3 regions of the Salinivibrio sp. SS3 genome follow, and region 2 is predicted to be linked to each of the others. Evidence: predicted binding sites of a transcription regulator. Region 2 holds the regulator's gene; each other region holds the start of a gene.
The links. The regulator CRP, encoded in region 2, controls carbon source genes, mostly activating them, when cyclic AMP is high. The targets are predictions, from matches to a motif close to TGTGANNNNNNTCACA.

Region 1 (4,821 bases), on a different contig from region 2:
TGTGGCGCGCCGCACTGAGTGGGCGCGCTTTGCAATCACCCGCTTTTAGGGATAAAAAACGCAGCCATAAAAAAAAGCCGGCGTGTGCCGGCTCTTTGTGTTTGTGACTGACTAAACCTTGGGGCTTAGTCGTCGTTCATAAAGCCAAGAATGCTTAGCATGTGAACGAAGATGTTGAAGATGTTCAAATACAGCGACACGGTGGCGCGGATGTAGTTGGTCTCGCCGCCATTAATGATGTTGCTGGTGTCATACAGAATAAAGGCTGAGAAAATCAGTACCGCGATAGTGCTGATTGCCAGACTCAGCGCTGGGATCTGCAAGAAGATGTTCGCGACCATTGCCACCAGAAGGGCAATCACACCGGCAACCAAGAAACCACCCATGAAAGAGAAGTCTTTCTTAGAGGTAATGGCATACGCCGATAGGCCTAAGAACACCATACCTGTGGTGGCGAGAGCCTGCATCACAATCCCTGGGCCGCTAGACAGGCTCAAGTAGTAGGTCAGCGTTGGGCCTAACGAGGCACCTAAAAGGCCGGTGAACACGAAGGTCCATACAATACCGGCAGAGGAGTTCATGGTGCGTGGTAGCACAAAGAACACGATCGCCAACGCACCTAGGGTCATACCTAGCGACATCATTGGGCCGATGCCGACAGCGATAGCGATAAAGGCCGCGATAGCACTGGTGATCAGTGTCATCGATAGCAGTGCATACGTGTTACGTAGCACTTTGTTTGTAGATAACGCACTCTGCTGTGACTGGCTGTGCGAAACGATACGATCGTTCATAACGTTCTCCCGGTTGGGTTAACAATCCATTTTTATATACGACAGTTATGTGGGCAGTCGTTCACTTTTTCAAGCCGCCCACGTCCTTAACCTAAACCACGACTGGCTTTTATAAAGTCAATAATACCTTATCCACGCCCAACACCGTTGCTGAAGTTGTAAAAGGATGTTAACCCAGCCCCTTAAGCGTGAACAAGGTAAAGTTTGTTACATCAACCACTTCCACCAGACGAATACGGCCAAAAAGCCGAACAAATACACTAATCCGGTGATTGCCAATGCGCGCATCGCTTTGCTCATGGTCACTTCAGGCGGCAAGCGGTGTTTGGTCACCAAAATATAGTTGAGCAATGCAAAGAAAGGCGTGGTGACAAATGCCGCGACCATGGCGAAATCAAGCATGGTCAGCAGTGCGCCGGTCCAAAACGCCACAATCGCCAGTGCCAACACCGAGATCAGCATCATCCAGCCTTGTGCGATACCCGGGGGCGCCTCGGCTTCTGTTTGTTCACGCAACAAGCGTTGTGATTCAGACACCACGCGCGCATAGCCATCAATCACGGTAATGGTGCTGCCAAAAATACAGAAAAAGGCCACCACCGCAATCAAATAGCGCGACCATTCACCAATGGTGGCGGCATACAGGCCCACTAACTGATGCGAAAAGCCAATACCCGATTGCTTTAGTTCAACCCCGCTGCCATGCAGAAGCAAGGCACCGAGTGATAAGAACACAATCGCCAACAGCGCGGTACCGATGTAACCGACGTTAAAATCAAACAGCGCCGCTTTGGCGTTAATCGGATCAGATTGCGCTTTACGCTTGAGCCACACCGAGGTGATGCTAGAAATTTCAATCGGAGCCGGCATCCAACCCATGGTCACCACAATAAAGCCGATGGCGGCGACAGACCAAATCGAGGGTGCATTGAAGTTGGGTTCAACCGCGACAGGATTCCCCACGGCAATCGTCACTGCCACCAAGGTGGCGCAAGTCAGCGTCGCCATGATCACTTTTGATAAGGTATCCAGCGCTTTGTAATGTCCCGCAATCAAGATGACTAAGCAGGTAGCCACAATAATGCTCGAGAGCACCGTCAGTGAGAGATCAAACGGCACAAAATAGCTGAGCAAGCTGGCACTAAATAAGGTCAAGGCCGCGGTGTTAATCACCCCAGATACGGCACTCAGTGCGACAAACAGCCACAGGTAAGGGCGACCTAAACGCGCATAGCCCTCGACCAAGGTTTCACCGGTTCCCGCAGTATATTGTACGCCTGCTCGAAAAAAGGGGTATTTAAACAAGTTAACGAGCAGGATCAATGCCGCAAGCTGCCAGCCATAAATGGCTCCGGCTTTGGTTGAAGCAACAAGGTGAGAGCCGCCTACAGCTGCCGCGGCCATCATGATTCCTGGCCCCAATGCGCGTAGACGTTGCATCACCGACAAGCTAGGTCCTGTCTGATGCGAAGAGACGGTTTGCATGTGTGTTTCCTTTATTGTGGTTGCGTTGTTGTGTTTGCTTTGTTGTATTTTTTAGCGCTATTGCTTTTGTTTTTTCCATTGAGGCTTATTTTTATCACTTTACCTTCAATAATTTTGTCAATAGCCACCCATGAATATCATATGAGCCAAACGAGTCAACCAATCTTGCCAAATTTGTTAAACGTAGGCGTGATGCCGAGTGTGAATGATAGACACTGACAACGTGACACAAAAAGAGAGGGATAAACATCCGACCATTGTCTGAGGGACAAGACAAAGCCAAAAGGGCCGTTTGCAATGGTCAACAACCACTCAATAAGTGTGATCGAGCGTCAAATTATGCTGGAAATGAGAGCTTAATCACAATAGAATGCTCGCCCAACATGTGCTCTTTGCACAGCGATAGCCAAAGAGTGACTGTGTCGCGATTCGCGGCTGAAGAAAAAGCGTCCAAGGTCGGGCCCACCTTCACCGAACCCGCGGTACGATGTAACGCATGATGGAACCTCTTGCCACCCCGGCAGCGTGTCGTACTCATCCGTACCGCAAGTGCAACACAACGGCAAGGTAATCTATTTATGCAACTTCTCTATAGTGCGGCAGGTCTGGTCGCTCTGTTTCTGTGCGCGTGCGCATTTTCCACCAATCGCAAAGCCATCAACTGGCGAACAGTGCTAGGCGCGTTTGGCTTGCAAGCTGGGTTTGCTGCCCTGGTGCTCTATATTCCCTTTGGTCAAGCCATGCTTGGGGCAATGAGTAATGGCGCGGCTAAACTACTCTCATTTGCCAACGAAGGCATCGAGTTTGTGTTTGGGCCACTGGCGAACGATGGGTTTATTTTCGCTGTTAAAGTACTGCCGTTAATCATTTTTATCAGTGCGCTGATTTCTCTCCTTTATCATCTCGGCATCATGCAGTGGGTTATTAAACTCCTCGGCGGCGGCATACAGCGATTACTCGGCACCAGCCGCGCAGAATCCTTGGTCGCGACCAGCAACATCTTTCTTTCTCAGGGCGAATCTCCTTTGGTAGTTCGCCCTTTTCTTAGCAAAATGACCCGCTCTGAACTCTTCGCCGTTATGGTCGGCGGCATGGCCTCGGTGGCCGGCAGTGTGTTAGGCGGATATGCGGCGATGGGTGTGGATTTGAAATATCTGATTGCTGCCAGCTTTATGGCCGCACCGGGCGGGCTATTGATGGCCAAAATCATCGTCCCTGAGACGGAAACACCGGCGGAGCAAAACCAGGTTGAAATCAGCGATAGCGATCAAGCGAACGCGATTGACGCCTTAGCCAGCGGCGCGATGAACGGTATGAAAGTCGCGGTGGCCGTCGGCACCATGCTAGTGGCCTTTATCAGCGTGATTGCGATGCTAAACGCTGGGCTCGGGAGTATTGGTGAGCTGTTTGAGCTCGAAGGCTTAAGCCTAGAAACCCTGTTCGGCTATTTATTCTCACCCCTAGCATTGCTTACTGGTGTGCCGGTGCACGAAGTGTTTGCCGTCGGCAACCTGTTAGGGCAGAAAATCGCACTCAACGAGTTTGTGGCCTTCTTATCCTTTGCCGATATCAAAGCGAACTTGTCGGTGCAAAGCCAGGTGATTGTGACTTTTGCCTTGTGTGGCTTTGCCAACATTGGCTCAATTGCCATTCAACTGGGCTCTATTGGTGCGATGGTGCCCGAACGCCGCAAAGATGTGGCAAGCTTGGGCGTGCGCGCAGTGATTGCCGCCACCTTTGCCAACCTAATGAGTGCGGCACTGGCGGGTATTTTTATCGCGCTATAATTACTGCGCGGTAAAGAGACTCAGCTAACGTCTCTCAGTTAAAAGCAGGGCGGTTGGCGGCAAGCTAATCGCTTTTTGCTACCAATATCGCCAACCTGATCACGGCTTGAGCGAGCAGACAAAAAGCGGCAAATAAAGGGTTTACAAGCCACAGCGAACCCAATATTATACGCCGCGTTCCGGAGAGATGGCTGAGTGGTTGAAAGCACCGGTCTTGAAAACCGGCAAGGGTTAATAGCCCTTCTAGGGTTCAAATCCCTATCTCTCCGCCACATACCGAAAAGCCGCTGCCCAGTCAGCGGCTTTTTTGCGTTTATCCCCCCCCACAAACTCCCAAACCCTGACCGCGCCAACATTTTAGACCCCTTTGCCTAAACACACTGCCCAGCATCTGATAACCTAGCCCGCAAAAAATCGCCCTGTAAGGCCTTTTGGACGCCGCCAACCAAAGGGCGGTAGCGTGGGCGCTAGAGCGCATTCCACTAAACTGCCAAGCTGTATATTTACGGCTCTTCATCGTTCATGGTGGAAAGTCATATCAAGTCCCCCAAAATAGAACAGTATCGCTGTCTTGAACCGTTGTTTGTTTCTAAAGCCTTTGGCTCTAAGCTTCATGTACTGGATTTTGGCATTTATAGCTTCCGCCAGGCCATTCGATGCCTTCAGCCGCATTGCATTAAGGATCGCTGGTAAGTGCTTTTTCACTGTCGCCGCTGCTGTTATCAATGGTTTAATTCCACTTGCTTTAACTAAAG
Region 2 (4,821 bases):
CGTGCTTAATACCATTAAGACACCGTTGGCCATCATTCATGCCAAAGACGATCCTTTTATGACCGACGCGGTGATCCCAACCTCCCCATTACCCGCGAACATTGACTATCAACTCACTGAGCATGGCGGCCATGTTGGCTTTGTCGCCGGTAGTTGGCGCCAACCTCAGTTTTGGCTTGAGCAAGCGGTGCCTGGCTGGCTCGCCGCTTATTTGCCGCATGAGTCACTGAGTAAGTCGGCGCGTTAACACCGTCAAAGGAAGCAAAGAGAACCACTGCATTGACTGGTATGATCGGGTAAAATGCGAGCCAATTCACAACATTCACATCAGGCATCCGAGGATGCCATCCTGAGATCAATAAAAGGTGATGTAGTATGATGGTTCCATGGCAGTCGATTCCTGACGAGACGCTGACAGCGTTAATCGAGCACTTTGTGTTACGGGAAGGAACCGATTATGGTGAGCAAGAAGTCAGCTTTGCACAAAAAGTGGATGATGTTCGCCAACAATTGCAATCCGGGGACGCCGTGATTGTATATTCCGAGTTGCACGAGACAGTGGATATTCGTCGTAAAACAGCACTCGGCTCTTAGCATCGCAGTACACGCCGTATCGCGATACAAATTCAGACTGAATGACAGGGCGCGTCATGTCGGCTAAACATCCTATTATTGCGGTCACCGGCTCATCAGGAGCCGGTACCACCACCACCTCGGAAGCCTTCCGAAAGATGTTCCAGATGATGAACATCAAAGCGGCCTGGCTAGAAGGGGATAGCTTTCATCGCTTTACCCGTCCTGAAATGGACGTCGAGATCCGTAAAGCACGTGAACAAGGCAAACATATCAGCTACTTTGGCCCCACGGCCAACGATTTCCCGCGGCTCGAGCAGTTTTTCCGTGAGTATGGTGAGCAAGGCACCGGGAAATATCGCCGCTATTTACATACCTTTGATGAAGCGGTGCCCTATAACCAAATGCCTGGCACCTTCACGCCATGGCAAGACTTAGCCGACAATACCAATGTATTGTTTTACGAGGGACTGCACGGCGGGGTGGTCGATGGTGATGTCAATGTTGCACAGCATGTCGATCTCTTGATTGGAATGGTGCCGATCGTCAACCTAGAGTGGATTCAAAAATTTGTCCGCGATACGCGCGATAGAGGCCACTCTCGTGAGGCGGTGACCGACTCGATTGTGCGCTCAATGGATGATTACCTGCACTACATCACCCCGCAGTTTTCTCGCACCCATATCAACTTTCAACGCGTGCCGACGGTAGATACCTCAAACCCATTAAATGCCAAAGGTATCCCGTCTTTGGATGAAAGTTTTGTGGTGATCCGCTTTCGTGGAATGAAAAACGTCGACTTCCCTTATCTGTTGCAAATGATCACCGGGTCGTTTATGTCACGGCATAACACCTTAGTGGTGCCGGGAGGAAAAATGGGCTTTGCGATGGAATTGATCATCCGTCCATTGATCCAACAATTGATAGAAAAAGGCAAGATTGGCTAAGGCGTAGCGCATCCATGATGTATTACTTCTCAAGCCGTGATCTTAGCCACGTTTTTGCCAGATTTTTAGGCGGTTGGCCTAGATCAAAATCAAGAAATCACCAACAAAAAAAGATACACTCTTGTTAACATACAGTGAGCTTGTAGCCCGCGTTCAGACTTCGTATTCTGTGCAATGATCTGATGGGTTACCCCTCAGACAAAGATAGGACGTTGTTGCCGGGCAACACATGCAGAGGAAATAAGTTATATGGTTCCAGGAAAACCTCAAACAGACCCTACACTCGAGTGGTTCCTTTCACATTGTCATATTCATAAGTATCCGTCTAAAAGCACGCTTATCCATGCAGGTGAGAAGGCGGAGACCTTGTATTACATCGTGAAAGGGTCTGTGGCCGTACTGATCAAAGATGAAGAAGGCAAGGAAATGATCCTGTCTTACCTTAACCAAGGTGACTTCATTGGTGAGCTCGGACTTTTCGAAGAAGACCAGGAGCGCACTGCTTGGGTGCGCGCTAAATCACCGTGTGAAGTGGCAGAAATTTCGTTTAAGAAGTTCCGCCAGCTCATTCAAGTGAATCCTGACATCTTAATGCGCCTGTCTTCACAAATGGCGCGTCGTTTGCAGGTAACGAGCCAAAAGGTCGGGGATCTCGCCTTCCTGGACGTCACAGGCCGCATCGCGCAAACCTTGTTGAACTTGGCTAAACAGCCGGATGCCATGACTCACCCTGATGGTATGCAAATTAAGATCACCCGTCAGGAAATTGGCCAAATCGTCGGCTGTTCGCGTGAAACCGTGGGACGTATCCTCAAAATGCTGGAAGAGCAAAACCTCATTTCCGCACACGGTAAAACCATCGTGGTATACGGCACACGCTAATTGCGCCGCTCTCTGTATCACCAACCGACGCCCTGGCGTCGGTTTTTTTATCTCCGCTTTCTGGCAAGCGTCTGGATAACTTCTACACTCAAAACGATATGGTTAACATAAAACTAACAAGGTATCGTTTATGAAAAAACTCATGGTTTCTCTCACCGCCTTGGCGCTCTCTGTGTTTTCAGCCCATGCCGTGTCCAATACCACAATTGTGCACCCCGAGCCACGCGCTGGGTCGGCGCTTGATCTCTATGCCATTGAGCTGATTGAGTTTCTTGCCGAAAAATCAGGAGAGCCTGTCACCTTGCAAGCTTTTGACGGCCAAATTGGCTCTCAGTCTCGTAAGGTGGAAATGCTCAAGCAAGGCAAGCTCACTATCGACTGGCTGGGTGCCGACCGCACGCTGGAATCTGAACTGATCCCCATTCGCTATCCCGTGTTTCGTGGTCTACTCGGCCATCGCCTGTTTATTACCAACCAAGCCACGGAGCCCCAACTCGCTCAGATAAGTAGCGCGGGTGATTTGCAGTCTCTTACTATGATTCAGGGACAGGGCTGGGCCGACGTCAAGGTGCTCAACTCAGCGGGATTTCGCGTACGCGAAATATCGAGCTTTGAAAATATTTTCAAAGTGGTTGATACAGGTCGTGCTGATCTCTTCCCGCGTGCCTTGATTGAGCCTTTTAGTGAATTAGCCGAGCGGCCACAATACGGTAATCTGTTAGTTGACCCGCATCTGATGCTGATCTATCGCTTCCCGATGTTCCTGTTTGTGTCTCCGCAACATGCTGACGTCGCCGACATGTTGAATGGTGCTTTTGAAGCGGCATACCAAGACGGATCATTTATTGAGTTTTTCAACAACGCTCCGCTGGTCAAAGAAACGTTTGAAAAAGCCAACATTGGTGAACGCACCGTGATCCGGGTCGATAACCCGCATTTAAGCAACGAAACACAAGCCATTCCAGACACGTATTGGCTCGATATCGAGGCTCAATAGACGATAAAAAAGGGAGCATAGTACACGCTCCCTTTTTCCTATGATGTCGATTAAGCGATGCGCGACGCACTAATGGGTGCTTTCAAAGATTTTGTCTGCCGAGGCAGCCACAAAACCTTGGTAAAGCTCACCATTGGGCAGAACATAACGCTTAGCAAACTCATAAAAACCACCCGGGATGGTTTGCGTGTCATCAGAAAAAGCAACTGGCACGCGATCTGCCATGGTGGAGGATTGCTCCAGATACACCGACGCGTCACCTTTGACTTCCCCGCCTGACTCGTTAATCGCAAAGCCATTGTCGCGCAATCGGTTATTCACCGAGAGGCAATCATCATGCGCATTCAGCTGATTCACACTCACGGTAAAATGGTTGGCACCATAACCGTGTGCCGCCACCCAAGACGCATATTCACTCTCTTCGGCAAGTGTTTGATAGGTTGCCCAGTCAAGATCCCACAAGCGACCCTGATGGAGAAAGTCACTCCCTGTGAGTGACGACGCATCAACTTGTGCCACCAGCTTCTCAACAATCGCCTGAAGCGCGGGCGAGCATTGCTCAACCATCAACTCACTAATAAAGACTTTTGGCATCAGAGGATCGGGGTGCTCAAAATGGCAGGCGTTGAGCTTTTTCGCTTCAAAGGTATAGTCCCCTTTTTGCTGATAGCCTAACGCCAGGAAGGGGCGCGCCAATACCTCAAGCCCAACCTTGGGTAATCCAAATGTCCGCAAGGCAATATGATCATTGATCAAAGGCTGCCCTTCTTCTAACAAGGCATGCACCTTGTGTGCTGATGGGCACAGGCGGTTGATGTAGTCCTGCCACAGTTTGTCGAATAACGCTTGGCCACTGTCCATGTTGCTCTCCTTAGTCCTGTTGCGTCGGTATACCGGGGGCGAACGTCTCGGGCAGCACTACCTGCTCGCCCTCCATGGAGGCCATGGGATAAGCACAATAGTCTGCCGCATAATACGCGCTAGGGCGTAAGTTCCCCGACGCGCCTGGCCCACCAAAGGGTGCATCGCCACTGGCTCCGGTCAATTGACGGTTGCGGTTCACAATCCCGGCACGAATATGGTCAAGGAAATATTGCCATTCCCCATCGTCTTCACTGATGAGCCCAGCAGACAACCCATAACGGGTGTCATTAGCTTTGGTCACCGCATCGGCCATATCCTGATAGCGCTGCACTTGCAGCAGCGGACCAAAATACTCTTCATCCGGCAAGTCTTGGATACCACTGACATCCAAGATCCCTGGCGAGATCACCGCATCATGCTGATGTTCACACTCAATCACCGGCTTCGCGCCGAGGTCGACCAACTTTTGCTGTGTGGCCAAAATACCTTCCGCCGCTGCCACTGAGATCTGTGCGCCCATAAACGGGGCCGGATCATCAAACTGGCCGCCCACTCGCA
Region 3 (4,821 bases), on a different contig from region 2:
GCAACGCCCCAGGCTGACCTGGCGTAAACGTCTCATCCAACAGACTATCCAAGGCGGCCTTCAATAGAGGCTGGCTATGATAGACCGCTTCAGGCTGATAGCCTTTTTTGCGCAACGCCGTGACGCCATCGACATCAAGACCAAAGATATAGATGTTGTCGTCACCCACTTCTTCACGGATTTCCACGTTCGCGCCATCCATGGTGCCAATGGTGAGCGCGCCGTTGAGTGCCATTTTCATGTTACCCGTGCCAGACGCTTCTTTACCGGCCATAGAAATCTGCTCAGACACATCGGCAGCAGGAATAATGATTTCCGCCATACTGACACGATAATCAGGAATAAATACCACTTTGAGCTTGTCACCGACCCGTGGATCATTATTAATGGTTTCAGCGACCTTATTAATTGCATAGATGATCGATTTTGCTAATTCATAGCCAGGCGCGGCTTTCGCGGCAAAAAAGACCACTCGTGGCGCCATGTCAAAGTCTGGCTCGTTAAGCAAACGCTGATAGAGCGAAATCACATGCAATAGATTCAAGTGCTGACGCTTATATTCATGCAGACGCTTAATTTGTACATCAAAAATCGCATCGGTATTGAGGGTAATATCGAGGTGCTCTTTAACCCATCCCGCCAAACGCTGCTTGTTGCGCTTTTTGACATCCATGAATATCTTTTGAAACGCAGTATCATCGGCGTATTGAGCAATCTGCTCGAGTTGCTCTAATTGCGCTGGCCACTGCTCACCGATTTTTTCACTGATCAAGTTGGACAAGTCAGGGTTACAGAACTTCAACCAGCGACGCGGTGTAATGCCATTGGTCACATTTTGAATGCGGCCCGGATATAGCGCATCAAATTCTGGGAATAAATCACGCTTAACTAACTGAGAGTGCAACGCCGCAACGCCATTTACCGCATAAGAGCCAACCACACATAGATTCGCCATACGCACCATGCGCTCACCTTTGTCGTCAATCACTGACAACACCTGCTTTTTCGCCACATCGCCGGGCCACTTCGCTTCTACCTCTTGCATGAAGCGATGGTTAATCTCAAAAATGATCTCCATATGACGCGGCAGCAAGCGCGCAATCAACGCCTCACTCCAGGTTTCCAGCGCTTCGGGCAGTAAGGTGTGGTTAGTGTAAGCAAAAGTACGACTGGCGATTGACCACGCCTCATCCCAGCCCAGACGATAATCATCCAGCAATACGCGCATCAGCTCAGGAATCGCGATGGTGGGGTGGGTGTCGTTTAATTGAATGGTTTCATACTCTGGCAACGCCGCTAGAGCATGACCAGCCTCTAGGTGACGACGGAGGATATCTGCGACCGAGGCGGCACTGTGGAAGTACTGCTGCATCAAGCGCAGCGTTTTACCTGCGTCGTGGTTATCGTTCGGGTACAAGACTTTGGTCAAATTACCCGCATCGATATCAGCTTGCTGCGCATGGGTGTAGTCGCCTGCATTAAAAGCATCAAGCGCGAACGGTGTCAGTGCTCGACCTTCCCACAAACGCAATGGGTAAACGGTGTTGCTTTGGTAACCGACAATGGGTAAGTCCCAAGGCATTGCCTGGATTTTCAAGCTCGGCACCCATTGACGATAGGTATGCCCTGCTTCTTCAACGACCTCAACATGGCCATAAAAGCCGATAATTTGGGATAATTCAGGACGTACCAGTTCCCATGGGTAGCCTTCCGGTTCGCGCCACGCATCAGGTGCCTCTTGCTGCGCCCCTTCATGAAAAGACTGACGGAAAAGCCCATATTCATAATGTAATCCGTAACCCACTGCTGGATACTGCTGTGCCGCCAAAGAGTCCATAAAACAGGCCGCCAGACGTCCCAAGCCGCCATTACCCAGAGACGGATCACGCTCTTGTTCGAGTAAATCCGTTAACCCAAGCCCAAGCTCACTCACGGCATCGGCGATAGCATCGTACAAGCCCATGCTAATGAGGTTGTTCCCGGTTAAACGACCAATCAAAAACTCGAGGGATAAATAGTTAACACTTTTCGCTTGTTTAATGGCTTGATCGTGTTCAGTGGCCACCAAGTCACTCGTCGTGTGTTCGGCTAATGCACGGCCAAGCGCGAGGTACCAGTCACGCAGTTGAGCAGTATCTGGTGCGTGACCTAGCTGGGTTAAGTGTTGAACCATACTGATTTTAAACGCACTTTTATCAAACGCATGTTGCTGTTTTGGTGTCATGTCGTTGCTCTCGATAATGGAATGAAACCTTGATGGTTAGTCATCCTGCCCAACCCGAGCACGGCAAACATCCTCCCACGTCGTTCTCATCAAAGGAGGAGACCATAGGGCGTAGAGAGCCAGGTCACACATCAACAGTGAGCGGGCTCTCATCAAAATGAAGCACAGCCCACTGACTGGTGATCTTCATCACGCTATGAGACAAAAGCCTGTCTAAGCCGGCGATGAAAAAAACCGTCTAGCCTTTGGTGATTTTTGTGCGCTAGCGCAAATTAAACCCTTACAAACCAACATCAATGTGTACACCGACGATAAAAAAAGCCAAGAACAAGGCAATTAAGTGATATATATCACAATTATAAGGCGTAGTTGCACTAAATTAGGGCACCCGTTAAGAGATCAGGGATAGATCATAGTTTGTGTCTTTGAAGTTACATACACTGCAATCAGGACAGAGGTGCGCACCAAAGATGACGCACCGCATTTGTAGTGAAGGACAGTGTCTTATGTGGATCCCATCAAAGCTGACTCGGCCTGGACGGCTTTATAACGCGATATTGCGCCCGCGAGTGCTCGATATTTTACAACAAGCCCCCCACTATAAGCTGGTGCTGTTTCGCTCTCCGGCCGGTTATGGCAAAACCACCATGGCTGCCCAGTGGCTCGCCGATCAACCCAATGTCGGTTGGTTTAGCATTGATGACAGTGATAACGACAGCTTTCGCTTCATAAACTATTTATTACAAGCGTTGCACCAAGCCACCCAAGAAGGCTGCGCTAATACGATAAAACTGGCGGAAAAACGCCAATTCTCATCACTTCGTGCGCTCTTGTCTGATGTTTTTGCCGAACTGGCCGGGTTTCACGCCAGCAGCTATTTGGTGCTGGACGACTATCAACTAGTTGATAACGAAGAAATCCATGAAGCGATGCGCTTTTTCATCAAGCACATGCCAGAGAACCTCACGTTAGTGGTGACGTCACGCGCTAACCCACCACTGGGCACCGCGAACTTACGCGTGCGAGACCTGATGATCGAGATAGGCAACGAGCTTCTCGCGTTCGATAACGAAGAGACAACCCGGTTTTTCAACCAACGTATCGACGATGGCGTCGATGAATCGACCGCAAATGCCTTATGTACCTACGTCGAAGGTTGGCCATCCGCGCTGCAACTGATCGCCATTCAAGCGCAGCACCAAAAACGCACGCTAATGCAAAGCGCCGCCTCGTGTGCAGAATTCAACCATGCCCATCTTTGGGACTATCTAGCGGAAGAAGTTTTCGACTTGCTTGACACGGAGACACGTCAGTTTCTGATGAAAGTCTCAGTGTTAGAAATGTTCAATGATGAACTGGTTTTCGCCTTGACCGAGCGAGAAGACGCCCTGGGCATGCTTGAGTCACTGAATCGCTATGGTTTGTTTATCTATGCGCTGGAGGGGGATAACAATTGGTTCCGGTTTCACCATTTATTCGCGGAGTTTTTGGCCCACGAGCGCCAAGCCAGGATCCCCCACCAGCAACAAACCTTGCATCGACACGCGGCACTGGCTTGGCTAAAGCTGCAGTCCCCTCATCAAGCCTTGCGCCACGCACGCTATGCCAAAGACGATGCGTTGCTGGCCGATATCCTCAATCAACACGGCTGGCGTATGTTCAATCGTGGCGAACTATCCACACTCGAATCCGCGATTATCAAGCTCAGTGATGAGCTTTTATACCAATACCCCAATTTGAGCTTACTGCGTGCTTGGTTAGCACAAAGCCAACATAGGTATCACGAAGTTGGCGAGTTATTGGCCAGTGCCGAAAAGGCGTATCAAGCCCGCGACATTCCACTGGATATTGATTACCAAGGCAATGCCAATGCCCTGCTTGCCCAAGTAGCCATTAATGCGAATGAGCCTGAGCAAGCGATGCAGCTGGCAGAAAAAGCACTCGAGCAACTCGATAGCGCCAATTACCGAGGACGTATTGTCGCGACTTCCGTGGTTGGCGAGGTGAATCATGTGCTCGGCGAACTGGATCGCGCTTTATCCATGATGCAACAAACGGAAAAGTTAGCGCGCCAGCATCAGGTATATCACCAAGCGCTGTGGGCCATTTTACAGCAAAGTGAAATTCTCCTGGCACAAGGCTATGTGCAAGCCGCGTTTGAGTTGCTCGACAGCGCCGATCAGCTCATTGAAGATCAGCAATTGCATCAAGTTCCTTTACATGAATTTGCTCTACGGCTTCGCGCCCAAATACTCTGGTGTTGGAACCGTCTGGATGAAGCTGAAGCCTGTGCGTATAAGGGGCTACAGGTTTTGGAAAACCAACCGCCGAGCAAGCATTTGCATAGCTACTCTATGCTCGCGCGCGTGGCTGTTAGTCGCGGTGAGTTAGATAAAGCGGCCAAAAGCATTGAGCACATAGAGCACCTTCTACGAGAATCAGTTTATCATGTTGATTGGACCGCTAACGCGTCACTCTCGCTATTGCTCTATTGGCACGCCAAAAACGAACTGACCAATATGGATGAGTGGTTACATCAAGCCGTTCGCCCCGCGACCGCCTGCAACCACTTTAGCCAGCTTCAGTGGCGAAACATT

Region 1: BGL48_RS11850 (NupC/NupG family nucleoside CNT transporter) is a predicted target of CRP. The motif match lies at 2,629-2,644, and genes of this name have one in related genera.
Region 3: BGL48_RS12395 (glycogen/starch/alpha-glucan phosphorylase) is a predicted target of CRP. The motif match lies at 2,361-2,376, and genes of this name have one in related genera.

What each region holds. Positions count from the first base shown of each region.
Region 1 covers NZ_MEBQ01000042.1:37,136-41,956, forward strand. The annotation lists gene BGL48_RS11840 (Bax inhibitor-1/YccA family protein) at 126-794, opposite strand; gene BGL48_RS11845 (NRAMP family divalent metal transporter) at 1,002-2,279, opposite strand; gene BGL48_RS11850 (NupC/NupG family nucleoside CNT transporter) at 2,858-4,066, shown strand; tRNA gene BGL48_RS11855 (tRNA-Ser) at 4,248-4,338, shown strand; partial or broken gene BGL48_RS11860 (transposase) at 4,580-4,821, opposite strand, start outside.
Region 2 covers NZ_MEBQ01000012.1:14,710-19,530, forward strand. The annotation lists gene BGL48_RS06195 (hydrolase) at 1-247, shown strand, start outside; gene BGL48_RS06200 (YheU family protein) at 376-594, shown strand; gene BGL48_RS06205 (phosphoribulokinase) at 651-1,520, shown strand; gene crp (cAMP-activated global transcriptional regulator CRP) at 1,770-2,402, shown strand; gene BGL48_RS06215 (hypothetical protein) at 2,533-3,399, shown strand; gene BGL48_RS06220 (DUF1338 domain-containing protein) at 3,469-4,260, opposite strand; gene astD (succinylglutamate-semialdehyde dehydrogenase) at 4,271-4,821, opposite strand, start outside.
Region 3 covers NZ_MEBQ01000043.1:115,781-120,601, reverse strand. The annotation lists gene BGL48_RS12395 (glycogen/starch/alpha-glucan phosphorylase) at 1-2,224, opposite strand, end outside; gene malT (HTH-type transcriptional regulator MalT) at 2,731-4,821, shown strand, end outside.